4 regions of the Rhizobium sp. BR 314 genome follow, and region 2 is predicted to be linked to each of the others. Evidence: predicted binding sites of a transcription regulator. Region 2 holds the regulator's gene; each other region holds the start of a gene.

Region 1 (7,553 bases), on a different contig from region 2:
CGCTCGCCTCTTTGCCGAGCGCGGGGCTACAGGCCTGACGATCTGCGGCCGCAGCACGGCCAAAGGGGAAGCTCATGCACGCGAGATCAGTGATCGATACGGAATTCCGGTCGCATTCGTCACGGCCGACCTCGGCCAGGTGGAGGATTGCCGCAAAGTCATCGCGACAGCGGTCGAGAAATTCGGCCGCATCGATGCACTCGTCAATGTCGCTGCCATCACCGATCGCGGCACAATCCTCGACACGGATCAGGACCTGTTCGATCGCATGTTCGCCGTCAACGTTCGGGCGCCGTTTTTTCTGATGCAGGATGCGATCAAGACCATGATCGCCAACGGCATAGAAGGCACGATCGTCAACATTTCCTCGATGTCGTCGATGGCGGGCCAACCCTTCATCAGCGCCTACTGCTCATCCAAAGGAGCGCTTGACACCCTGACCCGGAACACGGCCTTCGCGCTGCTTAGAAACCGCATCAGGGTCAACGCCCTCAATATTGGCTGGATGTCGAGCGATGGCGAGGATCGCATTCAGCGCGAATATCATGACGCCGATCAAGATTGGCTGACAAGGGCGGCAGCCGAGCAGCCATTCGGCCGGTTGGTCTCCCCTGCCGAGGTTGCCCGGGCGGTCGCCTATCTTTCCTCGGAGGAATCCGGGCTGATGACAGGTGCCACGATCAACCTGGACCAATCTATCTGGGGTGCATACGAAGGGTCGCCGCATCCACAGAAAGCGATGTGAGGCGGCGCCCGTTTGGCGCTGATACGACGGGGATAGCTACAAGGGGATTTTGCTGGGCCGTTGCAAGCCTTGAGAATCATGAAGCGCTGTCATTCGATTGCCTACTAATTCTGCCGGAGTGCCCTCTTCTCGCTGGCGCCGTTTCCGGCGCCCGAAGATCTGTCACATCCATGTCATGAAATACGTCGACACCTCGTCCCTGGTTTTAAATGCGGGTACCGAGATGGATTATTTCAGACGCTTCAACTTTCTGTTCGCAACGCCGGCCTTCGACAGCGAGGATCTGGAGGGCGCCCGCTACAATCAGATCGTCGAGGAGATCGAGCGCTCAGGCTTCGAGGTCGTGCGTGCTCGCAATATCGAAGACGCGGAGATCGCCGTCCAGACGGACGCCGCCATCGGCTGCATGCTGGTAGACTGGGGCAAGAAGGGACTTGAAGGCAAGACGGCCTCCCTCATCAATCTGATGCGCCGGCGCGGCCTCGAATTCCCGATCATCCTTTTGATCCGCCGCAAGCGTTTCGAGGATGTGCCGGTCGAAGTGCTTGATTTCATCGACGGCTATGTCTTCCTCTCGGAAGAGACGCCAGCCTTCATCGCCAAAAGCCTGATCAGCCGGCTCAAGCAATATGCCGAGACGCTGAAGACACCGTTCTTTGGCGCACTGGTCGATTATGCCGAGGAAGGCAATCAGCTCTGGACCTGCCCTGGGCACAATGGCGGCATCTTCTACAGCCGCAGCCCGATCGGCCGTGTGTTCATGGAACACCTCGGCGAAGCGGTATTTCGTGACGACCTCGACAATTCCGTGCTCGATCTTGGCGATCTTCTGACCCACGAGGGTCCGGCGCTCGCGGCGCAGAAAGAGGCGGCCAAGATTTTCGGCGCCGAAAAGACCTACTTCGTCCTGAACGGCACCTCCACGTCCAACAAGGTCGCGCTCTCAGCGCTCGTCACCGATGGCGATCTCGTGCTGTTCGATCGCAACAACCACAAGGCCGCCCATCACGGCGCGCTGATGATGTCAGGCGGCATTCCGGTCTATCTGCCGACCAGACGCAATGTCTACGGCTTGATCGGCCCCGTGGATTTTGCGGCTATGGACGAGGAAGCTCTGCGGGAGCGCATCCGTACCCATCCGCTTGTCAAGGATCCGGAAGCGCACAGGAAGCAGCGCCCCTTCCGCGTGGCAGTGGTGGAGCAGTGCACCTATGACGGCACTATCCACAACGCCGAAATGATCCTCAAGCGCATCGGTCATCTGTGCGACTACATCCTGTTCGACGAGGCCTGGGCCGGCTTCATGAAATTTCATCCGCTCTATGCCGGTCGCTTCGCCATGGGCCTTGCCGAACTCGGCCCGGACGCGCCCGGTATCATTGCCACGCAATCCACCCATAAGCAGCTCGCAAGCTTCTCCCAGGCCTCGCAGATCCACATGAAGGACCGGCACATCACCGGCCAGAAGCGCCGCGTCGAGCATCGACGCTTCAACGAAAGCTTCATGCAGCACGCTTCGACCTCGCCCTTCTATCCGCTGTTTGCCTCGCTCGACGTCGGCGCGCAGATGATGAAGGGCCGTTCGGGCGAAGTTCTATGGGACGACACGATCCGCCTCGGCATCGAGCTGCGCAAGAAAATCCGCGCCGTGCGCCGCGAATTCGAAGAGAAGGAACAACGCGCAGAGCGACGCTGGTTCTTCGAGCCTTTCGTGCCGGATCGCGTGGCAATCCCGGATGTCTCGGGCGCTGGCGCCGTGCACGACGTACCTTGGGAGAGCATCGCCACCGACCAGCTTGCGACCAATCCGGCCTTCTGGCACCTGACGCCCGACGCTGCGTGGCACGGATTTGCCGGCATGGAGCCGGGCTTCGCAATGACGGACCCGAACAAGCTCACCTTGCTCACCCCCGGCTTCGACCGGGCGAGTGGGAAATACACCGAGCACGGCATTCCTGCCCCGGTGGTTGCGCAATATCTACGTGAAAACCGCATCGTCGCCGAGAAGAACGACCTCAACTCGCTGCTCTTCCTCCTCACGCCCGGCGTCGAGGCAAGCAAGGCCGGCACGTTGATCAGCGGCCTGGTCGCCTTCAAGAAGCTCTATGACGACAACGCCCTGTTGGAAGAGGCTATTCCTGAATTCTATCGCCGCCGACCGGGCCGCTACGCAGGCGTAAGGCTGCGCGATCTCTGCACGGACATGCATAATTTCTTCCGCCAGGCCAATGTCAGCGCGCTGCAGACGTTGCAGTTTTCCGCAGCCCACCTGCCGCCGATCGCGCTCTCGCCCCATGATGCCGCACGCTGCCTGGTGCGCAACGATGTCGATTACCTGCCGATCGACGCCATCGCCGGCCGCATCGCAACGACGCCATTCGTGGTCTATCCGCCGGGTATCGCCACCATCGTGCCGGGCGAGCGCCTGACGGATGAGGCAAAACCCATGCTCGACTATCTCAAGATGTTCGAAGCCTGCTTCAACATTTTCCCCGGCTTTGAAGTCGAGATTCAAGGACTCTATCGCGAGATTGATGAAACCGGCCGCATCCGCCTCTATACTTACGTCGTTGCGGAATAGGCCGGGAATTCAGGTTCGATCATGGAGCAGAATAGAACGATCGTCATTCGCCCTTCGCGCGAGACCGACGTCGATGCCATGTTGGCGATCTATCGTCGCCACATTCGCCGCGGTGTCGAAGATGGAGTGGATGACAACGACACGCCGCAATCCGACGACCTCAAGGACCGGCGCAAAAACCTCAGGAATCGCCGTTTCCCTCATGTCGTCGCGGTTGAAGGTGAAAAGGTCGTTGGCTACGCCTATGTGGTATTGTTCCGCAAACGCCCGGCCTACCGCTACACCGTCAAGCATTCGATCTATGTCCATCACGACCATATCGGCCAAGGTGTCGGCAGCCTGCTCATGCGCGGGCTGATCGACGCCTGCGCGGCCGCCGGATTCCGGCAGATGATCGGTTACATCGATGCAGACAACGTCGCCTCGCTCACCCTGCACGAGCGCTTCGGCTTCGTGCAGGTCGGCCTCTTGCCGGCGGTTGCCTATCGTTACGGTCATTGGGCCGACACGGTGATGGTTCAGCGCTCCCTAGGCTCCGGCTCGACCACGCCGCCACCGCCACCGCCGCTTTCAACCCGATAATGAGTAGCTCCAGGGATCTCGTGACGTGGACTGGCTTCTTTTGAAGCGTCGCTCAGACCATATGTGCAGCAGCGCCGCTCGCCGCCAATAGAAAAACGACGATCCAGGGCGGCGTTTTCCAGACGGTGAGCAACAGAAAGCCCGCCAGCGCCAAGGCGAAATCCTTCGGCGAAAGCACCGCTGATGTCCAGACCGGGTTGTAGAGCGCGGCACCAAGGATGCCCACGACGGCGGCATTGGCCCCACGCATGGCCGCCTGCGCCGTCGGCCGAAGCCGCAACGCATCCCAGTAGGGAAGCATGCCGTAGACCAACAATATCCCCGGCAGGAAGATCGCAACAAGGGCGATCGACGCACCGGCGAAGCCGTTGGGTTCCGGCCCCACGATTGTGCCGAGGTAGGCCGCAAACGTGAACAGCGGCCCCGGCACCGCCTGCGCCAGACCGTAACCGGTCAGGAAGGTTTCGTTCGTCACCCATCCCGAATCCACCACTTGGGCCTGCAACAGGGGAAGGACGACATGTCCTCCTCCGAATACCAACGCCCCGGAGCGGTAGAAGGCATCGAACAGCGCAATCGCTTGGTAACTGTTTGTCATCGCGAACAGCGCCGGGAGGACCAGGAGGACTGCAAATGCGACAAGAGCTATAGCTCCCCCGCGGCGCGATACCGGAAAGTGCAGGCGGCTTGCCGATGTGAAAGACGGTTCGCCTCGACAGAACAAGAGCCCACCGACCGCTCCAAGAGCGATGGCACCCGTTTGACCGAGCGTTCCACCGATAAAGACGACAATCGCAACGGCCGCAAGAGCGATGGCGGCCCGCCCCCGATCCGGCGTCAGGGTTTTTGCCATGCCCCAGATCGCCTGGGCAATCACCGCGACAGCGACCAGTTTCAATCCATGCAGAACGCCAGTAGATGCCGCTCCGGTGAAAGTTGCCGTGCCCACGGCAAAGGCGAACAGGATCGCAGCGGACGGCAAGGTGAAGCCGAGCCACGCCGCCAACCCGCCAAGCAGCCCGTTGCCGCGCAATACACCGAGCGAAAATCCGACCTGACTGGAGGCTGGCCCCGGCAGAAACTGACAAAGAGCTACGAGATCGGCATAACCTTCCTCATCGATCCATTTTCGCCGCACAACAAGCTCGTCACGAAAGTAGCCCAGATGAGCGATCGGACCACCGAAGGAGGTCAATCCAAGCATGAGGAAGACGCGAAGAACCTCACACGGCGAGCCCCTTACTGTTGGTTCGTCTACCAAGGCATCGTCATGCGCATTCATCATTTCCTCTTGAACTTGCTCGCTCGTGTGACCCGCGCATGATATCCGATCGTCTCGATGCCCCATCATCTCGCCGATCAGCCCACGACCACTCCTCATGGCTCAGTAAATCCGCTTCACGGCGCCTAGGTCTTTGCTCTATTCGCTATCGCTCCGATGAGCTAGCATTGTCAAAATACGTTATCGATAATCGATAACATGCGGCAACGGCACTTAGCTCAAGATCATGTCGGCCGCTTTCTCCGCGATCATGATGACCGGTGAATTGGTGTTTCCCGAGACGATTTTCGGCATGATCGAGGCATCGACCACTCTCAGCCCGCCGATACCATGGACGCGCAGCTGTGAATCGACGACGGCATCCTCGCCGCTTCCCATCTTGCATGTCCCAACCGGGTGGAAAATGGTCGTAGCGATGTCGCCTGCCCTTCGCACCAATTCCTCATCGCTTTGAAACTCGGGGCCTGGCAGCATCTCCCTCGGAGCGAACTCCGAAATCGCTCTGGCCTGCATAAGACGACGAGCATGACGAATGGAGCGCGCTGCCACGATGCGATCCCCCGCCGTCGAGAGATAGTTCGGCCTTATCTCCGGAGCCGATGAAGCATCCGGCGCGGCGACGTGGACCGTACCTCGGCTTTCAGGACGGAGATTGCAAACGGAGACGGTGACGGCGGGATAGCGGTGCAGCGGTTCGCCCAGCCTGTCCGTGCTAAGCGGCTGAACGTGATATTCGAGATCGGCCGTCGCCACCGCCGGATCGCTTTTCGCGAAGATGCCAAGTTGGCTCGGCGCCATGGACAGTGGGCCAGAGCGGCGGAAGGCATATTCCAGCCCCATGCCAGCACGAGCGAAGAGATTATGGTAGAGCTGGTTCAGCGTTTTCGCCCCCTCGATGCGAAATACGGTGCGGATCTGCAAATGATCCTGCAGATTTTCTCCAACTGCTTTCAGAGAATGTATGACCTCGATGCCGATATGCCGCAGCAGTTCGGGTCTGCCGACCCCCGAGAGTTCTAGTATTTTCGGCGAATTGATCGCTCCGGCCGAAAGGATGACCTCGCGCTTTGCTCGCACCTCGTGAACCCTGCCATCCAATCGATACCGGACGCCGCTGACGCGACGCGCCTCAAACAGCAGCGTTTCCGTTTCCGCGCCTGTCAGCACTCTAAGATTGGCCCGCTTCATGGCAGGGCGCAGAAAGGCCTTGGTGGTGTTCCAGCGTAGTCCGCCGCGCTGATTGACCTCGAAATAACCGGACCCTTCGTTGTCGCCATCATTGAAATCGTCGGTCTTCGGAATGCCAAGCTCCTCTGCCGCATCGCGAAACGCGTCGAGGATCGGCCAGGAGAGGCGCTGCCGCTCCACGCGCCATTCGCCGCCTGCACCGTGAACCTGCGACCGACCGCGATAATTGTCCTCCGACTTCAGGAAATAGGGGAGAATGTCATCCCAGCCCCAGCCGACATTGCCCTCCTGCCGCCAGCCATCATAATCGGCAGCCTGGCCGCGCATATAGATCATGCCATTGATCGATGAGCAGCCTCCGAGGAGCTTTCCCCGCGGATAGGGAAGCGAGCGGCCATTGAGGCCAGTTTCCTGCTGCGTCTTCATCATCCAATCCGTGCGCGGATTGCCCATACAGAAGAGATAGCCGATCGGGATATGCACCCAATGATATCGATCGTTGCCGCCGGCCTCGAGCAAAAGAACCCGATTTGCCGGGTTGGCCGACAGGCGATTGGCAAGAACGCATCCCGCCGATCCCGCTCCGACGATGATGAAATCGTAATCGCCGGCATCGGCGACTGCATTGTCAGAGGACGCGCTCACGCTGCCGCTCCTGTCGCCGAAGGCAGCGATGAGGACAGCCGTCGCCAGATCGGTGCCATTGCCGTCAGGATGTCGTTATAGAGGCCATAGCGTCGCTCGTAGTGGCTTTGAAGATGCCCGTTCGGAACGTAGTTCCGCTCGACCCGCACCATGGACGCCGCGCCGGCCGCGAAATCCGCAAAAACTCCAATCCCCGTTCCTGCGGTGATTGCAGCGCCGAGCGCACCGGTTTCCCGCGAACGGGCGATCGAGACCGGCAAACCCAGCACATCGGCGAATATTTGCGGCCAAATCAGGCTGCGCGAACCGCCACCGGAAAGCACAGCTTCGTTGAAGACTGCCCCCGCTTGCCGCATCGTCTCAATATGTTGTCGATGGCCGAAGGCGACGCCTTCCAGCACGGCACGAACGAGATGCCCCTTCGTATGCCAACCGGCAACGCCATAGAAACCGGCGCGGGCATTGCCGCTTTGTTGCGCACCATAAAGGAAGGGATGATAGAGCGGATCATCCCCAGCAGGCTCGATGCC
Region 2 (7,553 bases):
GCATGAACAACGCGTCTTTGTCGGCCTGTGCCATCAAAGCCTTGTTGACTTGATAGGGCTGGAAGACGTTGTGACCGCGGGCCCGGTGTTCCTGATTCATGGAAACCCAGGTATCGGTTACCACACAATCGGCGCCGGCGACCGCACGGTCGGCATCATGCGAGAGCAGGATTTCGGCGCCCTCGTTGCGGGCCCAGTTCAGATAGTGATCCTTTGGCTCGGAACCAAGGGGTACCGCCATGTTCATGCGATAGCCGAAGCGTGCGGCGCCTTCGATCAATGAATGCAGCACGTTATTGCCGTCGCCGGTCCAGGCGACAGTCTTGCCCTTGATCGGGCCGCGATGCTCCTCGAAGGTCATGATGTCGGCCATGATCTGGCAGGGATGCGTGTCGTCCGTCAGCGCATTGATAACCGGAACGGTCGCATGTTCCGCCAGTTCGAGCATGCGCGCATGATCCGTGGTGCGGATCATGATCGCGTCGACGTAGCGCGACAGGACCTTGGCGGTATCGCCGATCGTCTCGGCGCGGCCAAGCTGCATTTCGGTGCCGGAGAGGAACAGCGTCTCGCCGCCGAGCTGGCGCATGCCGACATCGAAGGAAACGCGGGTACGGGTGGACGGCTTCTCGAAAATCATCGCCAGCATCTTGCCCGCAAGCGGCTTGTCGGCCGCGCCCGCCTTCAGCTGCTTCTTTCGCACGATCGCATCATCGATGATGTGACGCAGATCGGCAGCCGGAACGGCTGAGAGATCGAGAAAGTGTTTCGGAGAAGCCATGTCCTTACCTGTGCTCCAGAAAAAACAATAATGCCCGCGTGGGACACGCATAAGCCCCCTTAAATCGGCACCGATTTATAGAAAGCTTATGCGATTCCTAAATGTTACTGCGTCCTTTGCGCGTCGTCTCGACGCGCGGCGCAGTAATCGCCCCGACTGCAGGCGTTAAACTTAAGCCGATTTCTTGGTGCGGGCAGCGCGCGCACGTTCGGCCGCACGCTCGATGCGGGCAAGGCCTTCGCGTGCTTCCTCGGCGGTGACGACGAGCGGCGGCAGCAGGCGGATGACGTTGTCGCCGGCGGGCACACCCAGCAGATGCTCGGCTCGGATAGCCTGCAGCAGATCCGCCTGCGGAATGGCCGCCTTGATGCCGAGCATCAAGCCTTCGCCGCGTACATCCTCGATGATATCAGGGAAGCGGTCTTTCAGCGAGGCAAGACCCTGGCGGAAGACCAGCGCGACATCGCAAACATGCTGCAGGAAGCCATCAGCAAGCACGATGTCGAGCACCGCATTGCCAACGGCCATGGCAAGCGGATTGCCGCCATAGGTCGAGCCGTGCGTGCCGGCCTTCATGCCGGAGGCGGCTTCAGCCGTCGCAAGGCACGCACCGAGCGGGAAACCGCCGCCAATCCCCTTGGCCACAGCCATGATGTCAGGCTTAATGCCGGCCCATTCGTAAGCGAAGAGCTTGCCCGTGCGGCCAACGCCGCACTGGACTTCATCCAGGATCAACAGCAAGCCATGCTCATCGCAGATCTGGCGCAGGCCGCGCATGAACTCATTGGTGGCTGGGCGAATACCACCCTCGCCCTGCACCGGCTCGATCAGGATCGCCGCCGTCGCATCGGTAACTGCTGCGCGGACGGCGTCGAGATCACCGAACGGCACCTGATCGAAGCCCGGAGCCTTTGGGCCGAAACCTTCGATGTACTTTTCCTGACCACCGGCTGCGATCGTCGCGATGGTGCGGCCGTGGAAGGCGCCCTCGAAAGTGATCACATGAAACTTCTCGGGATGCCCCTTGGCGAAGTGATAGCGCCGCGCCGTCTTGATGGCGCATTCCAGCGCCTCCGCGCCGGAATTCGTGAAGAACACCTTGTCGGCGAAGGTGACATCCGTCAGCCGCTTCGACAGCTTTTCCTGACCGGGCACTTCATAGAGGTTCGACAGGTGCCACACCTTGTCTACCTGCGCCTTCAGTTCGGCCACAAGATGGGGATGGGCATGGCCAAGCGAATTGACCGCCACACCAGCTGCGAAATCGAGGTAGCGTTCGCCACTTTCCGTCACCAGCCAGACGCCCTCGCCTCGCTCGAACCGCAGCGGAGCACGCAGGTATGTATCATAAAGCGGCGCGGTCTCGGCCATGGCCATATCTCCTCGATCACAACTTTAAGGACCAATCGCTTCCGCTTGATGAAACGGGTCCGAAAAAATCAAAAATGCCGCCTTGCGGCGGCCTGGGCACTATTGATGTTTTGCACCGCGATGTCAACAAAACTGGCGATTTAGCAAGTGCGAGAAAGCGCTTGCGCGCAAATGGATCGCGTTCGGCACGGCATATTGCAGAAATGCCACGCCGGGGCAGCAAGTTGGGGAAAACCCCGAAATCGATTCCTCAAGATTCTCGCGACTCTTGTCACGGAGTCAGCCTCACACTAGGTTAAAAAGCAATTGCTAGACTGCATGCGGCGGAACTAGTCACCACAATTTTAAAGCGTTTCGTGCCTCGATCCCATGCGAGGCAATGGTGAAGGATTCTGCCACCGGAAACGCGACAGCGGAGACAGGGCATGAATTGGACAGACGAACGCGTCGAGAAGCTGAAAAAGCTATGGTCCGAAGGGTTGAGCGCCAGCCAGATCGCGGCGCAACTGGGTGGCGTGAGCCGTAATGCCGTCATCGGCAAGGTGCATCGCCTGAACCTTCCCGGCCGAGCGAAGGCGGGTGGCACGGCGACGGCTGCTCGCACGCCGAAGCGCACTGCCTCGGCGCCAAGGGCTCCGGCTTACACCTCGCGCGTCGCGACCCGTACGGTTGCCCGCCAGCAGGGTGCAACCATGCTGAAGGAAGAGATCGAGGTCGATGCGGTCAACGAGATCACCTACCGTCCCGCGGCCAATGTCGTCGTTCCGATTTCGCGCCGCCTCGGCCTGACGGAACTGACGGAACGCACCTGCAAGTGGCCCGTCGGTGATCCGTTGAAGGACGATTTCCACTTCTGCGGCAATGACAGCCCGGATTCCTCGCCGTACTGCACCTATCATCAGCGCATGGCCTACCAGCCGGTGCATGATCGCCGTCGCAACAACGGCTAAGCAGCGAATTCAAGAATTCAGACAACGAAACGGGCCCCTCGAGGCCCGTTTTCTGTTTCCGCCGCAATGTTGATGCCTGAGCGGTTGACCGCTCAGGCCTCCATGGAATAGCCCGCGCCGCGAACGGTGCGGATGACATCCTGCATATTGGAGAAGTTTAGCGCCTTGCGCAGGCGGCCGACATGAACGTCGACGGTGCGTTCGTCGACATAGATATCGTGCCCCCAGACGCCGTCCAGCAGCTGCGAGCGGGAGAAGACGCGGCCCGGCGAGGACATCAGGAATTCCAGCAGACGGAATTCCGTCGGACCCAGCCGCACTTCGCGGCTCTTGCGATGAACGCGATGGGTTTCGCGGTCCAGCTCGATATCGCCGCAACGCAGCACCGTAGAGAGAACCTCCGGACGGGCACGCCGTAGCATCGCCTTGACGCGCGCCATCAGCTCCGGCGTCGAGAACGGCTTGACGACGTAATCGTCCGCGCCGGTGGAAAGGCCGCGCACGCGCTCGCTTTCCTCGCCGCGGGCCGTCAACATGATAATCGGCAGGCGCTCCGTCTCCGGCCGCATACGCAGCCGGCGGCAAAGCTCGATGCCGGACACGCCGGGGAGCATCCAGTCGAGGATCAGAAGATCGGGGATGCGCTCCTGGAGACGCAACTCGGCTTCATCGCCTCTGAGGATCGTGTCGACCTCGAAGCCTTCGGCCTCAAGATTATAGCGCAGCAGAACGCTCAGCGCTTCCTCGTCTTCTACAACAGCAACTCTCGGAACCATGCGCCTTTGGTCTCCTTTCTTCTCTTCCAGATTATTCCGTCACCGCGCCAACGGTGTTTGCAGTGTCGTCCTTCGGACGTTCGCCTTCCGGCTGTGCGCCTGTCGCCATGTAATAGATCGTCTCGGCGATATTGGTGGCATGGTCGCCGATGCGCTCGATGTTCTTGGCGCAGAAGAGAAGATGCGTGCAGGTGGTGATGTTGCGCGGATCTTCCATCATGTAGGTCAGCATCTCGCGAAAGAGCGAGGTGTACATCGCGTCGATTTCCTCGTCGCGTTCGCGGATCGAAACAGCCTTGTCTGGCGACCGCGTGGCGTAGACGTCAAGGACTTCCTTGAGCTGGCCGAGCGCCAGTTCGGAAAGATGTTCGATGCCGCGGGCAAGCTTCCGCGGAACTCCGGTGCCCTGCACGGCGATGACGCGCTTTGCCGTGTTCTTGCCAAGGTCGCCGACACGCTCCAGATCGGAGGCGATGCGGATGGAACCCATGATCTCGCGCAGGTCAGCCGCCATCGGCTGACGACGTGCGATGGTGACGATCGCCTTGTCGCCGACTTCGCGTTCGGCATGGTCGAGAACGACGTCGTCGGAGATGACCTTCTGTGCGAGAGCGGCATCGCTATGAACCAATGCGCGAACGCTGTCGCTGACCATCTGTTCGGCCAGACCGCCCATTTCGGCAATACGGCGCGTCAGGAACTTCAGGTCTTCGTCATAGGCAGAGAGAATGTGAGTGGAGACCATTTTTCTTTCCTTAAGGTGAACTGTGTGAAGGGAGCCGCGCACCTGACATCATCAACCAAAACGGCCCATGATGTAATCCTGCGTGCGGAAATCGTCGGGATTGGTGAACATCTTATCGGTGTCGTTCTCCTCGACCAGATGGCCGAGATGGAACATTGCGGTGCGCTGTGAAACGCGGGCAGCCTGCTGCATGGAATGCGTCACGATAACGATCGTAAAATTCTCCCGCAGCTCGTGAATGAGATCCTCGACTTTTGCCGTCGCAATCGGATCGAGCGCCGAACAGGGCTCGTCCATCAGGATCACCTCCGGGCTGACTGCAACGGCGCGCGCGATGCACAGGCGCTGCTGCTGTCCGCCAGAAAGGCTGGTGCCGGCATCGTGGAGCCGGTCCTTCACTTCGCCCCAGAGACCAGCCTTCTGCAGGCTGGTTTCGACGATGTGCTCGAGATCGGCCTTCGAACGATGCAGGCCGTGTATGCGCGGACCATAGGCGACGTTCTCGTAGATCGATTTCGGAAACGGATTGGGCTTCTGGAAGACCATGCCGACGCGCGCGCGCAGCTCCACCACATCGATACTGTTGTCGTAGACATCCTGATCGTCGAGCGTGATCTTGCCGGTGATACGGCAGGTCTCGATCGTATCGTTCATGCGGTTGAGGCAACGCAGGAAGGTGGACTTGCCGCAGCCAGACGGGCCGATCAACGCCGTGACCGTATTGGCGCGGATATTCAGATTGACGTCGAAGAGCGCGCGCTTTTCGCCGTAGTAGACCGAAACGTCCTGGCCGATCATCTTGTAGGGGATCGTCATCATCTTCTTGGCCAATGCTCGTTCGCTTCCGGCTTCCGTCATCATGTTCATTTCGTGCTCCTCCCCTACCAGCGCCGCTCGAAGCGACGGCGCAGCAGGATTGCCCCGATATTCATCGCAACGAGGAAGAAGAGCAGGACGATGATGGCCCCGGAGGTTCTCTCAACGAAGGCACGCTCCGCTTCGCTCGCCCACATGTAGATCTGCACCGGCAGCGCCGTCGAAGGATCGAGCGGCGAAGCGGGATAATTGGCGACGAAGGCGACCATGCCGATCAGAAGCAGCGGCGCCGTCTCCCCGAGCGCATGGGCAAGCCCAAGGATCGTGCCAGTCAAAATACCGGGCATGGCGAGCGGCAGGACATGGTGGAAGACCATCTGCATGCGCGACGCGCCGAGGCCAAGTGCGGCACTGCGGATCGATGGCGGTACCGCGCGCAGCGCCGAGCGCGTGGCGATGATGATCATCGGCAGCGTCATCAGGCTCAACACGAGACCGCCGACCAGCGAGGCCGAGCGCGGCAGTCCCATCATGTTGATGAAGACCGAGAGGCCGAGCAGGCCGTATACGATCGATGGCACGGCTGCGAGGTTGTTGATGTTGACCTCTATCAGATCCGTAAGCCGATTTTTCGGTGCAAATTCCTCGAGATAGATCGAAGCGGCGACGCCGACGGGCAAGGCGAGCACAAGCACGGTCAACATCAGATAGAGCGAGCCGATCAGGGCAACACCGAGGCCTGCAGCTTCCGGCCGGCTCGAATTGCCTGAAAGGAACAGGCCGCTGTTGAAGGCCTTGTAGAGTGCGCCGCTATCGCGGAGCTGCTTCATCCATGCGACCTGCCGATCCGACACCTTGCGGTCCTTCTCGTCGGCCGTCAAATCGATCTGCCCCTTGTTGGCGGAGTCGATATTCGCGCTGGCAAGAAGCACCACGTTTGCGGTCGTGCCGATGATAGCGGGGTTGGCAACGACCTTGTCGCGCAGTGCGATCCGGGCGCTGTCCGACACCATGGCCGTCGCCTCGCGAACGAGCGCGCGATTGGCGGGATCAATACCAAGCATCTTCACCACTGCGTCACGCACAAGTACGGGATAATTGGCCGATATCAGCACCTTGGGATCGCTGGAACGCTTGCCCGTTGGATCGATGACTTTCTCGGAGAACTCGATCGGCAAGACGAGTGATGTCTGGACGAAAGCCGTATAGCCGTTGCGGACCACGGTCGACACCAGGATAGCGAGGAAGACGACGCCGAAAATGACGGCGGCAATTCCATAGGCGCGAAAGCGGCGCTCGGCGGCATAGCGCCTGGCGATGCCGATATCGCGACGCACCGGGGCGTCGGGTGCAAGCCCGCGCGGATTTTTCTGTGACGAGGAGGACACGATATCGCTCATTCGTACTGCTCCCGGTATCGGCGGACGATATAGAGCGCATAGACGTTCAGGCAGAGCGTCACGCAGAACAGAGTGATGCCGAGCGCGAAGGCGACGAGCGTCTGCGGCGAGGTGAACTCCAGATCGCCGGTCAGCTGGTTGACGATCTTTACCGTCACCGTCGTCATCGGCTCGAAGGGATCGAACTGCATGCGCGCCGCCACGCCGGCCGCCAGCACGACGATCATCGTTTCTCCGACCGCGCGCGAAGCCGTCATCAGGAGTGCACCGACGATACCGGGAAGCGCTGCCGGCAGCAGAACGCGCTTGACGGTTTCGGAGCGCGTTGCGCCAAGCCCGAGTGAACCGTCACGCAGCGAGCGCGGGACCGCCATGATGATGTCGTCCGATAGCGACGAGACGTAGGGGATCAACATCACGCCCATGACGAAGCCAGCTGTCAGCACGCTCTGCGCCTCGATGAAGCTTGTGAAGCTTCCGGTCATCAGGCCGTTGATCTCTGCCGAAATATCCCTGAGGAAAGGTCCGACCGTGACGAGGGCGAAGAAGCCGTAAACGATCGTCGGAATGCCGGCCAGCACCTCGAGCATCGGCTTGGCGATGGAGCGCACGCGTGCCGAGGCGTATTCGGCCATGTAGATCGCCGCGAACAAGCCGATCGGCACGGCAAAGAGCATGGCGACCAGACCGATATAGATCGTGCCCGCCAGCAAC
Region 3 (7,553 bases), on a different contig from region 2:
ATAAAAGGCCGGGACGTATCCCGACCTTCCTCGGTCACGATTTCAGCGCGCACGTATATCAACGGTTGCGCGAAGCCGTCAAAAACTTATACGGCCCGAAGATTGTCAGCCGAGCTCTTGCCAGATCTGCGATCCTGCACGATGTCGTAAGAGATCTTCTGGCCGTCGTTGAGCGAGCGCATGCCGGCACGCTCTACCGCGGAAATATGGACAAAAACGTCCGTGCTGCCATCATCAGGCTGAATGAAGCCGAAGCCTTTTGTGGAGTTAAACCACTTTACAGTACCAGTGTTCATAACGATTTCCTTTCGTAGTAACCGTTGTTGCTCCCGCGATACCTTGCGGGGATTGATCGATTATTTGAGAGGAATCCGTCGAAGGCGCCAAGGCTCCTCGACGACGTCACAAGCAATGGTCGATGCCTCTGATATAGGTTTAATTTAAATTTTGGCAACAGCAATTTCGCAGAAGGTTCTTGCCGGCGGCAAGGTTTGTCGGGCCGCAGCACGTCCGGCGGCTGATGCTAGGTTGGGTGGCGTGGCTATGGCTCTCTGTCGATCAACGTCCGACAGGCGACTACGTCTTCACCCTCGCTGACTTCGGCCGCCATGTGTTGAACGAAAGCGTGTCGCCGAGTTCGATGAAAAGAGCAGTCTCTCCACTGGAGCTCTTGCAGCGAAGAAGGGCAGGGGAAGCGGGTGAATTATCTGGCCAGCATCGCCTTGGTTGTCCGTCTTGCCAGTGGCCCGAACGCTCGCGACGGGACGACGCTGCGCCGACGCCGCGCCGCATGATTAACGCCAGAGGTAAAGCCCGATCCTTCTGGCGAGTGGCAGCTATCTGCCCGTTGCGACGCGATGCCTTCGTCCGTCCTTGCCGATTCCAATGGCATTCGCTTTTGCAACGGATTGCTGAAGAAATCCGGACAGCTTTTGCAGGCTTGACGTTGCTACATAGTAACGCTATATACTGGTACTCAGTCACGCTGAATAGTCATCTAAGGAGATGCCATGAGCAAGCAAATGACAGAGATGCTCAAGGGTACGCTGGAGGGCATGGTGCTCGCCATTCTGTCTGGCCGTCAGGCGTACGGCTACGAGATTACGACATGGCTGCGGGAGCAAGGTTTCTCCGATATCGCCGAAGGAACCGTCTACGCGCTGCTTGTCAGGATAGAGCAGCGTGGTCTCGTCGAGGTGGAGAAGGTTCCATCCGAGAAGGGGCCGCCGCGCAAGGTGTACTCCCTCAATGTCGAGGGGCGGAAATATCTCGAAGAGTTCTGGAGGAACTGGCGGTTCCTCGCAGATCGACTGGAACAGCTCCATGAAGGAGGAAGATAGACATGGCTGCAGGATGGATAGAGCTCATCACCGGAACGCTCGAACAAAAGAAGCAATACCAGCGGTCCAAAGCGAGGATCAGCGCGCTACCCGCGAACTATCGGGCGGCCGCCGAGGCGCTGGAGCGGTATCTGATGTACGTTGGAGGGATCGCCAAAGGCGAGGTCGCGGCGCGGATGTATCACGATCTTGCCGACCTGTTCGAGCAGAGCGTAGCGAACGGCACGCCGGTCCGAGATATCGTTGGAGCAGACCCGGTTGAATTCGCGGAGACGTTCATCGCGAACTACTCGGATGGCCAATGGGTCAAGAAGGAGCGTGATCGGCTGACTATGGCTATCGATCATGCGGCCGCAGGAACGACGTTCCATACGGATGACGAATGATGATCCAACCATCCTTCGCTGAGGGCCGCACTTGGCGACCAAATGTGACAGCGGAATGGACAGGTTTGCTTCCAGTTGAAGATACAGCCTTGGCCGTCTCCGACCTCGGCGGCCATAGCGTACCTGTAGTTTATCTCAATGGCTCATTTGCCGACCAGTCGCGATGGCGCAAGGTCGTGGCCGACCTCGGACCCAACTGGCGGCATATCCTGTATGATGAGCGCGCACGTGGCCGTTCCAAGCGTTCTGCAGATTATTCCTTCGAGGCGTGCATTCGCGACCTCGATGCCGTCCTGGGTGCCAGAGGTGTGAATCGCGCGCTGCTGGTGGGGTGGTCCTATGGGGCATATATCGGCGTGCAATGGGCAGCTCGGAACCCGGATCGCGCTTTGGGCGTCGTGGCAGTGGAGGGTGCGTTTCCTTGGGGCTGGATCGAGGCAGCCGGGCACGAGAGGATCCGCACTTTGTTTCGGTGGATGCGGTTATTGTTGCCAATAGCCAGTCGACTGGGCGTTGCGGCGCACATGAGCGCCGAACAGCATGCCGAGATCACCATTGAGAATCATAAGGTTGCTGCCGCCTTCGATCCGGTGCTCGACGATATAAGAGTGCCCGTCCGATACGTGCTTGCCACCGGTGCCAGTCTCTGCGGTTGTGAAGAGGAATTCAGGGCGATGCGCGAAAGCATCATCCCTGCGCTCGCCCGCAATCGGTACCTTAAGGTTAGTGCGAAGGTCGCCAGCAATCACCGGACGATCCTGCACAAAGACTTTCGCGCAATCGCCGAGGCCGTGCGTGAGATTGCTTCAATGCCACCCATTGGGGCCTTTGGCGCCAGCCGCTAAACAGTTGACGATGAGATCGGATCCAGCATCATGGGCCTTGATGGCAAACTTGATGCTGAAGGCGTTAAGCATTGCGGAAGGAAGGCAAGCGATGCGATGGTACTTCCAATCGGCGCGGTGCTTCCACGCGGCCAATTGAAACTTGCCGCCCTTTATGGCCTTGACCACCATGCTCAGCTTTTCATGGCGGGTTGCCCATCGGTGGGCAGAGCATGCTGTGCGAGCTGTTCCAGCAATAGGAATTGCTGATGGAGCGCGGCGATGGGTTCCGATTCAATTGGCGGGTCGCCACGACGCTTCTGACGGCGGAAAATAGCCAAATCCAACGGTGGCGCATCGACGAACTATCGTGGATACTTTAGCATCCCAACGTGACTTTCGTTTCGGATGGGGAGTTGTCTGTGGCCGCTACCGCGATGATCCGACGCCTGAACATCTCCGTCTATTAGTATCACCCCATTGTGGTGGCGCAGCCGTGATCGCCGAGATCAAATCACTCGCATGGACTTCAAGCGGAAAGCACTGCTGCTTGCAGTAGCGACAGTAGAGCGGCGGAGGCGATATGGTCACGCCTCCTTCCGCCGCTCACACCACATATGCTGTGCCGATACCCGGTCTTACTTGTCCTTCAGTACGAGCGCGCTGGTCAAGTCGCCGAGCGGCTTTTGTTTATGGGCAGCGACGGAAGCGTCTCGAACGGTGATGCCGCGGAGGGTCGGCAACTCGTAGCGGCGTGTGATGAAGCGCAGGATGGAGGTCGTGTCCATCGGCGTGTGATCGACATAGCCGTGGCGTGCATAGGGCGAGACGATAATGGCCGGAATACGCGAACCGGGACCCCAACGGTCACCCTTGGGCGGCGCGACATGATCCCAGAGTCCACCATTCTCGTCATAGGTGACGACGACAAGCATATGCGGCCATTGCGGGCTCTTCTCAAGATGCCCGATCAAGTCGGCAATATGGGCGTCACCAGCATCGATATTGGTGTAGCCTGAGTGTTCGTTAAGATTGCCCTGAGGCTTGTAGAACGACACTTGCGGTAGCGTTCCGGCGTCGATTGCCTTGATGAACTCAGCCCCGGCGAGACCGCCATCCCTCAGATGCTCGGCTCGGGCAGGCGTGCCGGGGGCGAAGTTGGCATAATAGTTGAATGGTTGATGGTGATATTGAAAGCTCGGCACCGGGTCCTTGTTGCCATGGTCAAGCACATCCTGCCAGGCACCTCCGTACCAGGCCCACGTCACATGCTTGAGACTAAGCATGTCGCCGATGGTGGGCTCGGTCTGCGCCGGTAAGGTCGTTGGCTTGCCCGGATCGGCAAGCGCCTTGTCTCCATCCGCAGCAGGACCATTTCCGCTAGGTTGATAAGGAGGCTGCATGGTGTTGACGGCATAGAAATCGGGTGTGAGATTGCCATCGCTGACAAATTTCGGGATGCCATCGATTGCCGATTTCGGTGAGTTGGGGGCGGCCTTCAACGTTACCCCATCTGCCTCAACCGCCGCAATGGAAGGTTTGGCAGCACTTGTGTCGGCATTCGCGTAATATGGCGCGCAGGCGCAGATCAGCCATTGATGGTTGAAGAAGGAGCCGCCGAAAGCGCCCATGAAGAAGTTGTCGGCCAGTACGTATTTCTGCGCGACCTTCCACATAGGCATCTTCGAGCCATCCCAGAGGCTCATCGTCAATGCGCCTGAATCGGCATAGGCGACGAACTTGTCGTTTCGGCCGCCGTTGATCTGCATCTGGTTCTGGTAGTAGCGGTGCCATAGATCGCGCGTGATCGTATTCATGGCGATGTTAAAGCCCTTGGGATCATCCGCGCGGAATGGGCGATTGGGCAGGTGCTCGGTCGCAGCCTGTGTTATTGGTGGCGTCACGCCTTTGGCAGTGAGGCCCTCCCAGATCGGTGGTAGTTCCTTAAACGGCTTGCCGTCCCGGTCGCGCTGGATCCGTGCGCTTGCCGGCGCCTTCGAGACACCGTTAGCGCCTGGGAAGTTGCCATAGAGATTGTCGAAACTGCGGTTTTCCGCATAGATCACGACGACGGTGTCGATCAGCTTCAGGTCACTGGCGGCTTTCCCGTTTGGTCCGGTCTTTGTGTCAGAACTTCCGGCAAAAGCAGGGCCAAAAACGGCCACGGAAAGACCTAACGCACTGATGGCTGCAGCAGTGATCGACTTCATTTGGATTTTCCTCTCCAGGATTTCGGTGGATGCGCCTCCACCTCAATGAGGCAGCATATTCTGGCGGGTAGCCAAGGCAAGTGCTAATTGAAACAGGTCCAAAACCCGGCTAACGATGACGGCCGGATGATATGTGACATTGTGGTAAGGGATAGCGACCATAGCGATGCAATTGACGCCGCATAGGGGACAATGGCTCAGGATTGGCGGTGTCGCCGCAATGTTGCTGTTGACGACCTCGGTCCAATTGGGTCAGGCCCTGTCGCGCGACGAGGTGCGACGACAGACATCAGCGCTGGCAGCACTCGGCAAGGCTCTCTTCTTCGATCCATCGCTATCGGCATCAGGCAGAACAGCCTGTTCCTCCTGCCACGACCCTTCCCATGCATTCGGGCCGGCTAACGATCGCTCGGTTCAGCTCGGCGGCGGCGATCTGAATCAGGTGGGGTTGCGGGCGGCGCCCTCGCTCAAATATCTGCAGGTCGTCCCGCCCTTTAGCGAGCACTTCTTCGAATCCGAGGATGAGGCGGACGAAAGCATCGACAACGGACCGACCGGCGGTCTGACCTGGGACGGTCGGGTCGATCGCGGCAGTGAGCAAGCCAAAATTCCACTGCTTTCCGATTTCGAGATGGGCAATAAAAGCGGAGTTGAGGTCGGTCGCCACGTGCTAAAGGCGGGCTACGGCAAGGCGATCGCTGATATCGCGGGGCCGAAGGCTGGCGGCGACCCAGCGATTGCGTTTCGCACCGCGCTCAAGGCGCTTGAGGTGTTTCAGCAAGACTATAAGACCTTCTATCCCTACTCGAGCAAATATGACGCAGTGTTGGCCGGCAAGGTCGCGCTCACCCCTCAGGAGGCAAGAGGGCTTGAATTGTTCAATGCCCCTGACAAGGGCAATTGCGCGTCCTGTCATGTCAGTCAGCGCGGACACGACGGCACGCCGCCACAGTTTACCGACTATGGGCTGATTGCCATCGGAGTGCCCCGTAACCGCGATATTCCTGCCAACAAGGATCCGGCATTCCGCGACCTTGGTTTGTGCGGACCTTTGCGCACTGACTTTATCGGACGTCAGGAATATTGCGGGCTGTTTCGTACGCCAACGCTGCGCAATGTCGCCCTGCGTAAGGTTTTCTTCCACAATGGCGGTGTTCATTCGTTGCAAGACGCAGTGCGCTTTTATGTCGAGCGGGAGACCCATCCGGAGCGTTGGTACCCACGAAAACCCGATGGCAGCCTCGATAAATATGACGATCTGTCGGAGGAGGCGAAAGCCAACGTCAACATAGATCCCCCCTTTGATCGCAAAGCGGGCGAAGAGCCAGCGCTTTCTTCAACTGAGATTGATGATGTGGTTGCCTTTCTTGCCACGCTTAGCGATGGTTACGAGCCGCCAAAGTGAGACGGACGCCCCGTGCGTGGCCGCTGCGCCTTTGATTTCGTGGCGCCGTTTGACCTCAGGTCGAGAAGGCCAAGGACGGAATCGGCACCTTTGCCCGAAGCGTTGATCTTGCCGTCGTCACCGATCTGAAGCTCGGCGCCATTGGCGAAACTAAGAGACCAGCCATCATCTGAAATGGTTCGGCGCCTGTCCGTCAGCTCGATCCCTGCTGCCGAAACCACTGCAATCACTTTGTCAACGTCCATGCTCGTGCTCTCCCTGTTGCTCCACTTTACTCATCCGAAACCTGAGCTGGCTCACTTCATTCCCATCACCGACCCAAACAGCCTCTCGCGAGATCGTCCTGAGGGAACGCGGACTACCTTCAGACCCACCTTACCAAAACTAATTGAAATGAGCTCGACATCGTTACACACTTCGCTGGTCGGTAACGATGCACTTCCTTTCGCACTTCGAGGGCGCCGTCCCAAATTTGCCCTGCCGTAAACTCGGCGGGGAGCTTGGGATTCCGACTCTTTGCCTGCGCCCTGTCGTCTCTAGCCTGATATCGGCGACCAATGCTGGGGTCTCAGCCCCAGCGCGTGGTCCACAATAGACGTGCGTCATTGAGTTCGGCTCACGAATCTCTGCGGAACTGGATCGCAAACCAACGGTGCGGTAGCGGATCTGGGTGCTTGCTTATCGTGCCTCTATGCGCATTGAGCTTAGCAGCGCATCGATCAAGCCCGGGAACCGCGCATTCAAGTCCTCGCGGCGGAGAGATAACAGAAGCTCTCGGCCCGAAGGTTTTTGCCAGACGACGCCACTTTCACGCAGCGCGCGCCAATGATACGTCAATGTCGACTTCGAAACACCCTCAAGGATAGAGCCGCAAGGATGCTCTCCCCCGTCGGCGAGTTTTTTCAGGACACGTAGACGCGTCGGATTGCCGAGCGCCGCCAGCACGTTTGCAAGCTCGATCTGGTCGCGAGATGGGTGAAAAGGCAACATGAGATATAATTGTCCAAATGTACGCGTATTGTCAAACTATTTTTTAATGGTACGTATATACGCGTACAATCGTACGTGCCGCGCTGAAGCCGGCTTGCTAGACCTGTCTGGGGATTTTCATGGATGCTTATAATCAAACGCGATCTCATCACGGCCAAACTGGCCTTGGCTGGAGCTTGGTGCTTCTTGCCTTCGCCCAGCTCATTACCTCTCTCGATTTCAATATCGTCTATGTTGCGCTGCCGGAGTTGGGCGCCAGGCTCGGATTCACCAATCAGTCCCTGCAATGGGTCGTCAGTGCCTACGCATTGACCTTTGGCGGTTTTCTGCTCCTTGGCGGTCGGGCAGCCGATCTTCTTGGTCGACGCACCATGTTCATCGGCGCATTGCTGATTTAT
Region 4 (7,553 bases), on a different contig from region 2:
TTCGCGCATCGAGGTGCCGGAAAACTCGTAGTCCTTGGCGTGGCCTTCGTAGTTCTTATGCTGATAGATCAGGTGTACGATGTTGACGACACCGGCGTCGGAATAGTCAGCAATCAGTGCTTCTTCTTCCTGTGTCAGCTGATCTTTCGGCACACGCTTCAGCGCATTCAGCAACTTCATCTTGAGGCCGTGGATGCGCTTGAAGTTATCGGTGTTCTGCCGGGTACGGCTGGAATACATGATGTCCTTGTGACGCGACAGCACGTCGGGCATGCTGCGTGGCAGAACGCCACGGGCGCTGAACAGATCGACCTGGAACACCAGCGAGCTGCGATCCTCGTCCTGATCGAGCAGATATTGCAACGGCGTGTTGGAGACGATTCCGCCATCCCAATAATATTCGCCTTCGATGCGGATGGCCGGCAAGGCAGGCGGCAAGGCGCCGCTCGCCATGATGTGCTCGGGGCCGATGCGGATATGGTCGGTGTCGAAATAGACGAAGTTGCCCGTGCGGACATTGACCGCGCCGACACTGAAGCGCTTCTTGCCGTCGTTGAGCACGTCGAAATCGATCAGCATCTCCAACGTCTTCTTCAATTCCGCCGAATCGTAGAAGCTGGTGGCTCCTTCGGCACCTGGCAGTTCGAACCAGGGGTTGGGAAAACGCGGCTTGAAGAAGCCGGGCTGGCCCATCGTCATGGTCATCCATGAACTCGTGCGATTGCGAATGTCGCGGAAGACATCGCCTTCCGGCGTGTAGGCCCAGATCTTGCGGCCGGAGATGATCTGCCAGAATTGCTCGAGACGCTGCAGGCGGCGGCTCGGCTCGTTGCCGGCGATGATCGCGGCGTTGACGGCTCCGATGGAGACGCCGGAAAGCCACGTAGGTTCGCATCCAGCCTCGGCAAGCGCCTGATAGACGCCGGCCTGATAGGCGCCGAGTGCGCCGCCGCCCTGAAATACCAGGGCGACGCGATCATATTGCACGGCAATTTCCGGAATTGTCGGCGCTGCGGCCTTGAGGTTTCGTTCGAGCACGGTTGGTCTCCAGCAAAGGGAAAAATAGGGCTCTGTTACCGACGTTCGGCGAGGTAGTCGTGAACGACTTCACCCAATCCGAGCGTCAGATTAGCGGTGAAGTGCACAGCGGAGACCACCTCCAGAACCGGCAGCCGGGCGACATCGGCCATGACATGCGGCCTGAGGTCGAGGGCGGCGGGCGAGGTCCAAGCCTCCTTGATGGTGATGTCAGTAAGGTAGTAGCGCACCAGCTCACAGATGCGCGGCGTGGCGTCGACATGCGGCACGATCTTGATGAGGTAGTTGGGCTCCGACAAGGCGGCGAGAAGCGGCCCCTGATCGACCGGCTTGTGCTTGTAACCCATCGTTCCTGTGGCGCAGAGGACGCTGCCATAATGCAGCGTGCCGACGATGACTTCACCTTCGTTGACGATCTTCGGGTTGGCGAGTTTCTTCGGAAAGCCCCAGATCTCGCGACCTCCGGTGATCGGCGCATCGTCGTCGAGATACATCGAATGAACATAACCGCCGGCTTGCCCGCGATATCGCACGGGAATGACCTGTCCCGTCTCGGTATAGTCGCCGAATCCCGTGGAATCGGGCATGCGGATGAATTCGTATTTCACCAGCGGCTCGTCGATTTCGAGGGGCTCTGGCACGACCGTCTCCAGGGCCTCACGCGTGGTGCGATAGGTGATGATGATGTATTCGCGATCGAAGAATCGATAGGGTCCTGGCGGGTAGGAGGGGTTGGTCAGCGGCATTGCATAGGCATGCTTGAGTATGTCTTCGACCTTCATCGCATTTTCCGTCGTTAGAGAAAATAGCTGTGCGCCGCGGCGAAAACTTGCACGGTTGCATGACAGCGAAGTGTCAGTTGCCGGATGGTTGTCGCCGGAGCCGGATGATTTTAGGTCCGTCCGACCCAAAATCATCCGGCTCCAGAATCAAAGAAGTAGAGTGTGATGTGGTCCGAAAACCACCTACGCCTCTCGGCGTCACGCTCGAATGCCCGGTCGCACCTGTTATCAAAGCGACATACGACGCTGGCAGTGTGCGCTCACCTCGGCATTTTCAATTTACTCAACCTTGTCATAGAGATTGCGGGAGTTGCATCATGGGTTCGTTGACATCGAAGAATGCGCTGGTTACCGGTTCGACGAGCGGTATCGGGCTTGCGATTGCGCGTGCCTTTGCCGCTGAAGGCGCGAATGTCACCATCAACGGCCTTGGCGACGCCGACGCAATCGAAAAGGAACGTGCCGCCATCGAAGCCGACTTCGGCGTGAAGTGCCGTTATTCCGGCGCCAACATGATGAACGGCGAGGAAGTCACCGCCATGGTGCGACAGGCGGAAGAGGCCTTCGGCAGCCTCGACGTGCTCGTCAACAATGCCGGCATCCAGTTCGTTGCGCCGATCGAGGAGTTTCCCGACGACAAGTGGGAAGCGATCATCCGCATCAACCTGCTTGCCGCCTTCTACGCCATCAAGGCGGCCATCCCCGGCATGAAGGCGCGCAAATGGGGCCGCATCATCAACACGTCCTCGGCACATGCCCTGGTCGCCTCGCCGTTCAAATCGGCCTATGTTTCGGCCAAGCACGGCATTACCGGCCTGACCAAGACCGTCGCTCTCGAAGCCGCACGGGACGGCGTCACCGTCAATTCCATCGCGCCCGGCTATGTCTGGACGCCGCTCGTCGAAAAGCAGATTCCCGAAACAATGAAGGCGCGCAACATGACGGAAGAGCAGGTCAAGCACGACGTGCTGCTGGCCGCGCAGCCGACGAAGGAATTCGTGACCGTCGATGAGGTTGCCGCCATCGCCGTCTTCCTGTGCAGCGACGCCGCCAAGCAGATCACCGGCACGACGCTGTCCGTCGACGGCGGTTGGACCGCTGAGTAATAATCAGATCGTGGCCGGCGGATGCAGAACGCATATTTGCCGATCATCCCTCGGTCGCCGATTGCGACATCAACATGAAAACAGGGCAGGAGACGCTCAATGACCGACGAAACCCAGGATCCGCTCAGCCGCATCAAGGATGAAATCGTCGATAGTTTCGATGAAGAGCTGGAGATGCAGCTCGAAGAGGATCGCCTCGACGAGCTGGTTGCCGAGGGCCTGATCAGCGAAGGCGAGGCAACGCTTGAGCGCCGGGTCTATTTCCGCGAACTCTTCCGCCTTCAGCATGAGCTGGTGCGCTTGCAGGACTGGGTTCAGTACAAGAAGCTCAAGGTCGTCGTTCTGTTCGAGGGCCGCGATTCCGCCGGCAAGGGAGGCGCCATCAAGCGCGTGACGCAGCGTCTCAACCCGCGCGTCTGCCGCGTGGTCGCGCTGCCGGCACCGACCGAGCGCGAGCGGCACCAGTGGTATTTCCAGCGCTACACCGCTCACCTGCCGACAGCAGGCGAAATGGTGCTCTTCGACCGCAGCTGGTACAATCGCGCCGGCGTCGAACGCGTCATGGGCTTCTGCTCGTCGGAGGAATTGGAAGAATTCTTCCGCTCGGTTCCCGACTTCGAACGCATTCTGGTGCGCTCCGGCATCATCCTGATCAAGTATTGGTTTTCGATCACCGATGAAGAGCAGGAATTCCGCTTCAACATGCGCATCCAGGATCCGCTGAAGCAGTGGAAACTATCGCCGATGGACCTGCAGAGCCGCGTGCACTGGGAAGAATACACCAAGGCCAAGGAAGAGATGCTCGAACGCACCCATATTCCGGAAGCGCCATGGTGGGTCGTCCACGCCGTCGACAAGAAGCGGGCACGGCTCAACTGCATCGCGCATCTGCTGACACAGATTCCCTATGAAAACGTGCCGAAGCCAGAAATCATCCTACCGGAGCGCATGCGCAACGCCGACTATCATCGCACGCCAGTGCCGCCCGAAATGTACGTGCCGGAAATCTACTGACGCTATCAACCGGACGAGTCCGCTCGCGGCGGACTCGTCAATCAGCCAAAGACTATGGCATGCAACTACCTCGAGTGATGATATAATACGAATCTAATGTTCGTGTCGTCGGTTGAGGAGACCATCATGACTGCGCCGCATCCCTCGAAAACGCATATCGGCAACCACGCGCTTCACCCCGAAACCCAGATGTTGAACTACGGCTACGACCCGGAACTTTCCGAGGGCGCGGTCAAGCCACCCGTTTTCCTGACCTCCACCTTCGTCTTCAAATCCGCCGAGGATGGGCGCGACTTCTTCAATTACATATCCGGCCGCATCGAGCCGCCAAAGGGCGCCGGCGTCGGCCTCGTCTATTCCCGCTTCAACCACCCAAACAGTGAGATCGTCGAGGATCGCCTTGCCGTTTACGAGCGCGCGGAGAGCTGTGCGCTGTTCTCATCGGGCATGTCGGCAATTGCCACTACGCTGCTTGCCTTCGTTCGTCCCGGCGATGCAATTCTGCATTCGCAGCCGCTTTATGGCGGCACGGAAACGCTGCTTGCCAGGACATTTCTCAATCTCGGCGTTTCAGCAGTCGGTTTCGCAGATGGCGTCAACGAAGCCTCGGTGACGGCGGGCGCGGAAGAGGCAATGGCAAAAGGCCGTGTCTCGCTCATTCTCGTGGAAACGCCCGCCAATCCGACCAATAGCCTCGTCGATATCGCCATGATCCGCCGCGTCGCCGATGCCATCGGCGAAAAGCAGGGCCATACGCCGATTGTCGCCTGCGATAACACTCTGTTGGGGCCTGTCTTCCAGCGACCGATCGAGCATGGTGCCGATATTTCCCTCTATTCTCTGACGAAATATGTCGGCGGCCATTCCGACCTGATCGCCGGTGCCGCACTCGGCTCGAAAGCTGTGATGAAGCAGGTCAAGGCTTTGCGCGGGGCGATCGGCACGCAGCTTGATCCGCATTCCTGCTGGATGCTCGGCCGTTCGCTGGAAACGCTGCAGATCCGCATGGAACGGGCAAACAGCAATGCGCGTGCCGTCGCGGATTTCTTGCGCGACCACCCAAAGGTCGAGCACATTCACTATCTCGCCTATGCGGATCCGGCATCGGCCACCGGCCGGACCTTCGCCAAGCAATGCAGCGGGGCGGGCTCCACCTTCTCCTTCGACATCAAGGGCGGCCAGTCGGCTTCGTTCAAATTCCTGAATGCGCTGCAGATCTTCAAGCTGGCCGTCAGTCTGGGCGGCACGGAATCGCTTGCCTCACATCCGGCGACGACGACACATTCCGGCGTGCCCGTGGACGTCCGCCACCGGATCGGTGTTCTGGAATCGACGATCCGCCTGTCGATCGGGATAGAGCACCCCGACGACCTGATCGCCGATCTGACGACAGCGCTCGAAACCGCCTGACGACACGTTCATTTGCCGAAGCTATGTGCCGACGATATCAGGGCGTCGTCGGACACGGCACGTGTTTGAGCCAGCACCAAATGGACGCCTACTGCGAGAGCGCAGGCGGAGAGAAAGAGACGAGAAGGCCAGTTCTTGAATCCATTGTTCGGAACGGAACGTGGTCGAGCGTTCAAACTACGCCATGGTTCGTTACGGGAGCAAGACGCTCGCGCCGGCAGTCAGCTCTCGAAATCGCCGAATACGTCCTGCAAGCGGGTCAGCAATTCGACACGCTCACCCACCTTACCACTCAGCACGACAATGATGTTGCTGAGAAGGAGGTCCATCACGGCGGTCATCGTCGCGGCGCCATCCCAGAGAGGACCGTGCGAACCGGGAATGACCAGCGAGATGTCCGACACGTCTTCGGCCCAGGGGCAGAACTCATCCGTCAAGAGAATGACCTTTACGCCGGCGCGGCGCGCCTCTTCGGCGAGCGGTCTCGCTTTGGCTGCAAAGCGGCGGACATCATGGAGGAAGAGCACGCGACCTTCGACCGCTCCGTCGAGCAGTTCGGCATAGGTGCCATTCAATCCATCCATGAAGGAGACGCGTGACCTCGTGTAGGAAAGCTGGGCGGCGAAATACTGAGCGATGCCACGCACATTCTGGTAGGCGGCGACATAGACTTCGCTTGCTGCGATCAGCGCATCGATCGTCTGCTGCCATTGCGGCGCGGTCGTCAGCTCATAGATCATGCCGAGATTTTCGACCTGCTGTTGCAGCAGACCCGCGAGGAATTTGCCGTCGCGCAGATCATCCTGGAAGCGATCGAGAGACCCCTTGATCTGCCAGGCGGGATTCGAGCGGCCACCGCGCCGCAAAGCCGTCTTGAGCTCGTCGAGACCATCGAAGCCAAGCCGTCGCAGATAGCGACCGACGGTCATCTGCGAGATCTCCAACCTGGCTGCAATGGATTTCGCTGTCTCGAAGGGAAGTTCGGCGATGTTGCGCTCGATATAGCTGGCGATCAGCTTGTCGGATTTCGACTTGCGCATGTCAGCGCTCTGCACAAGCTTCAATATATCCTTCGACAATCTTCCCTCCGATGAAGCTCCGCCCGGGGCCGGACGGAGTATCGCACTATGACGTTACTGCGCTGTCTTGACTTTCGTCCATACGCGATCGAATTGACGGAGACCCGGTCCGAGATTCTCGAAGATCTGCAGACGTTTCATGGTTTCGTCAGTCGGATTGATTTCCTTGCTATTCTTGATGTTTTCCGGCGTCAATTGGCGAGCTGGCACATTGGGCGTGCCGTTTGTCTGCTGCGCGACATTCAGCGCTGCAACGTCCGGGCGGGTATAGAACTGCAGGAACTTGGTCGCGTTCGTCTTGTTGGGCGCGGTTTTCAGCACACACATGTCTTCCTGATACATGGTCGCGCCCTCCTGCGGGATGACATAGCCTAGATCCTTCGGATTGCCGAAAACGTTGATCATCGAGCCGACGAAGAAGTGAGCAGCGGCGATATCACCCGACTCCACCATCGGGCGGGAGTCGTAGGTGAAGGCCGCCACATAGGGCTTCATCTCGATGACCGTGTCCGCTGCCTGCTGGAGGTCCTCCGCCTTGATCGAATTGACCGAGTGCCCGTTGAGGATCAGGCCCATCCCAAGCACTTCGCGCATGTCGTCGAGCAGCGTGAACTTCAGGTGCTTCTCCTTGACGGTTGCGACCAGGTCCTTCCAGCCGGTAATGTCCTTGCCGAGAACCCGACGGTTGTAGAGAATCCCGACTGTACCGAAGGCGTAAGGTAGGCAATATTCACCCTTCGGATCGCTCTTAGCCCTCAGGAATTGAGGATCGATGTTCTTGAAGCCCCCGTAAGTGTTGATGTCAGTCTTTTCCAGGAGGTTCAGCTTCGCCATGATCTCCTGCATATGAATGGAAGGAAAGACGATGTCGTAGCCGGTCGCGCCACCCTGGATCTTGGCAAGCATTTCCTCGTTGGAAGAGTAGGTCGACAGATTGACCTTGATCTTGGTCTCCTCCTCAAACTTCTGGAGGACAGCCGGATTGATGTATTCGCCCCAGTTATAAATATTGAGCTCGTCGGCAAGAACCGTGGTCGGCAGCAATGCCGTAAGCGCAACAAGGCTCAGGCGCCGGAACGCGCCCTTCAAAATCGTCATTTTGGTTCCCCTTAATAGGATTATTA

The links. The regulator PhoB, encoded in region 2, activates phosphate uptake and scavenging genes when phosphate is short. The targets are predictions, from matches to a motif close to TGTCATNNANCTGTCAT.
Region 1: a site for PhoB is predicted at 906-922, ahead of QD461_RS20915 (Orn/Lys/Arg decarboxylase N-terminal domain-containing protein). Genes of this name have one in related genera too.
Region 3: a site for PhoB is predicted at 4,876-4,892, ahead of QD461_RS18110 (acid phosphatase). Genes of this name have one in related genera too.
Region 4: a site for PhoB is predicted at 2,044-2,060, ahead of QD461_RS08800 (acetoacetate decarboxylase). Genes of this name have one in related genera too.

What each region holds. Positions count from the first base shown of each region.
Region 1 covers NZ_JARWLA010000017.1:108,504-116,056, reverse strand. Annotated here, with positions in the region: gene QD461_RS20920 (SDR family oxidoreductase) at 1-745, shown strand, start outside; gene QD461_RS20915 (Orn/Lys/Arg decarboxylase N-terminal domain-containing protein) at 969-3,326, shown strand; gene QD461_RS20910 (N-acetyltransferase family protein) at 3,348-3,908, shown strand; gene chrA (chromate efflux transporter) at 3,961-5,190, opposite strand; gene QD461_RS20900 (GMC family oxidoreductase) at 5,404-7,023, opposite strand; gene QD461_RS20895 (FGGY-family carbohydrate kinase) at 7,020-7,553, opposite strand, start outside.
Region 2 covers NZ_JARWLA010000019.1:40,982-48,534, forward strand. Annotated here, with positions in the region: gene argF (ornithine carbamoyltransferase) at 1-781, opposite strand, end outside; gene QD461_RS21880 (aspartate aminotransferase family protein) at 953-2,152, opposite strand; gene QD461_RS21885 (GcrA family cell cycle regulator) at 2,578-3,102, shown strand; gene phoB (phosphate regulon transcriptional regulator PhoB) at 3,195-3,878, opposite strand; gene phoU (phosphate signaling complex protein PhoU) at 3,910-4,623, opposite strand; gene pstB (phosphate ABC transporter ATP-binding protein PstB) at 4,675-5,490, opposite strand; gene pstA (phosphate ABC transporter permease PstA) at 5,505-6,839, opposite strand; gene pstC (phosphate ABC transporter permease subunit PstC) at 6,836-7,553, opposite strand, start outside.
Region 3 covers NZ_JARWLA010000013.1:136,900-144,452, reverse strand. Annotated here, with positions in the region: gene QD461_RS18130 (cold-shock protein) at 87-296, opposite strand; gene QD461_RS18125 (PadR family transcriptional regulator) at 1,011-1,340, shown strand; gene QD461_RS18120 (DUF1048 domain-containing protein) at 1,343-1,726, shown strand; gene QD461_RS18115 (alpha/beta fold hydrolase) at 1,723-2,571, shown strand; gene QD461_RS18110 (acid phosphatase) at 3,189-4,760, opposite strand; gene QD461_RS18105 (cytochrome-c peroxidase) at 4,981-6,165, shown strand; gene QD461_RS18100 (hypothetical protein) at 6,147-6,410, opposite strand; gene QD461_RS18095 (ArsR/SmtB family transcription factor) at 6,844-7,155, opposite strand; gene QD461_RS18090 (MFS transporter) at 7,275-7,553, shown strand, end outside.
Region 4 covers NZ_JARWLA010000005.1:4,941-12,493, forward strand. Annotated here, with positions in the region: gene QD461_RS08795 (patatin-like phospholipase family protein) at 1-1,038, opposite strand, end outside; gene QD461_RS08800 (acetoacetate decarboxylase) at 1,074-1,820, opposite strand; gene QD461_RS08805 (3-hydroxybutyrate dehydrogenase) at 2,138-2,926, shown strand; gene ppk2 (polyphosphate kinase 2) at 3,026-3,940, shown strand; gene QD461_RS08815 (cystathionine gamma-synthase family protein) at 4,067-5,350, shown strand; gene QD461_RS08820 (MurR/RpiR family transcriptional regulator) at 5,572-6,429, opposite strand; gene QD461_RS08825 (spermidine/putrescine ABC transporter substrate-binding protein) at 6,484-7,527, opposite strand.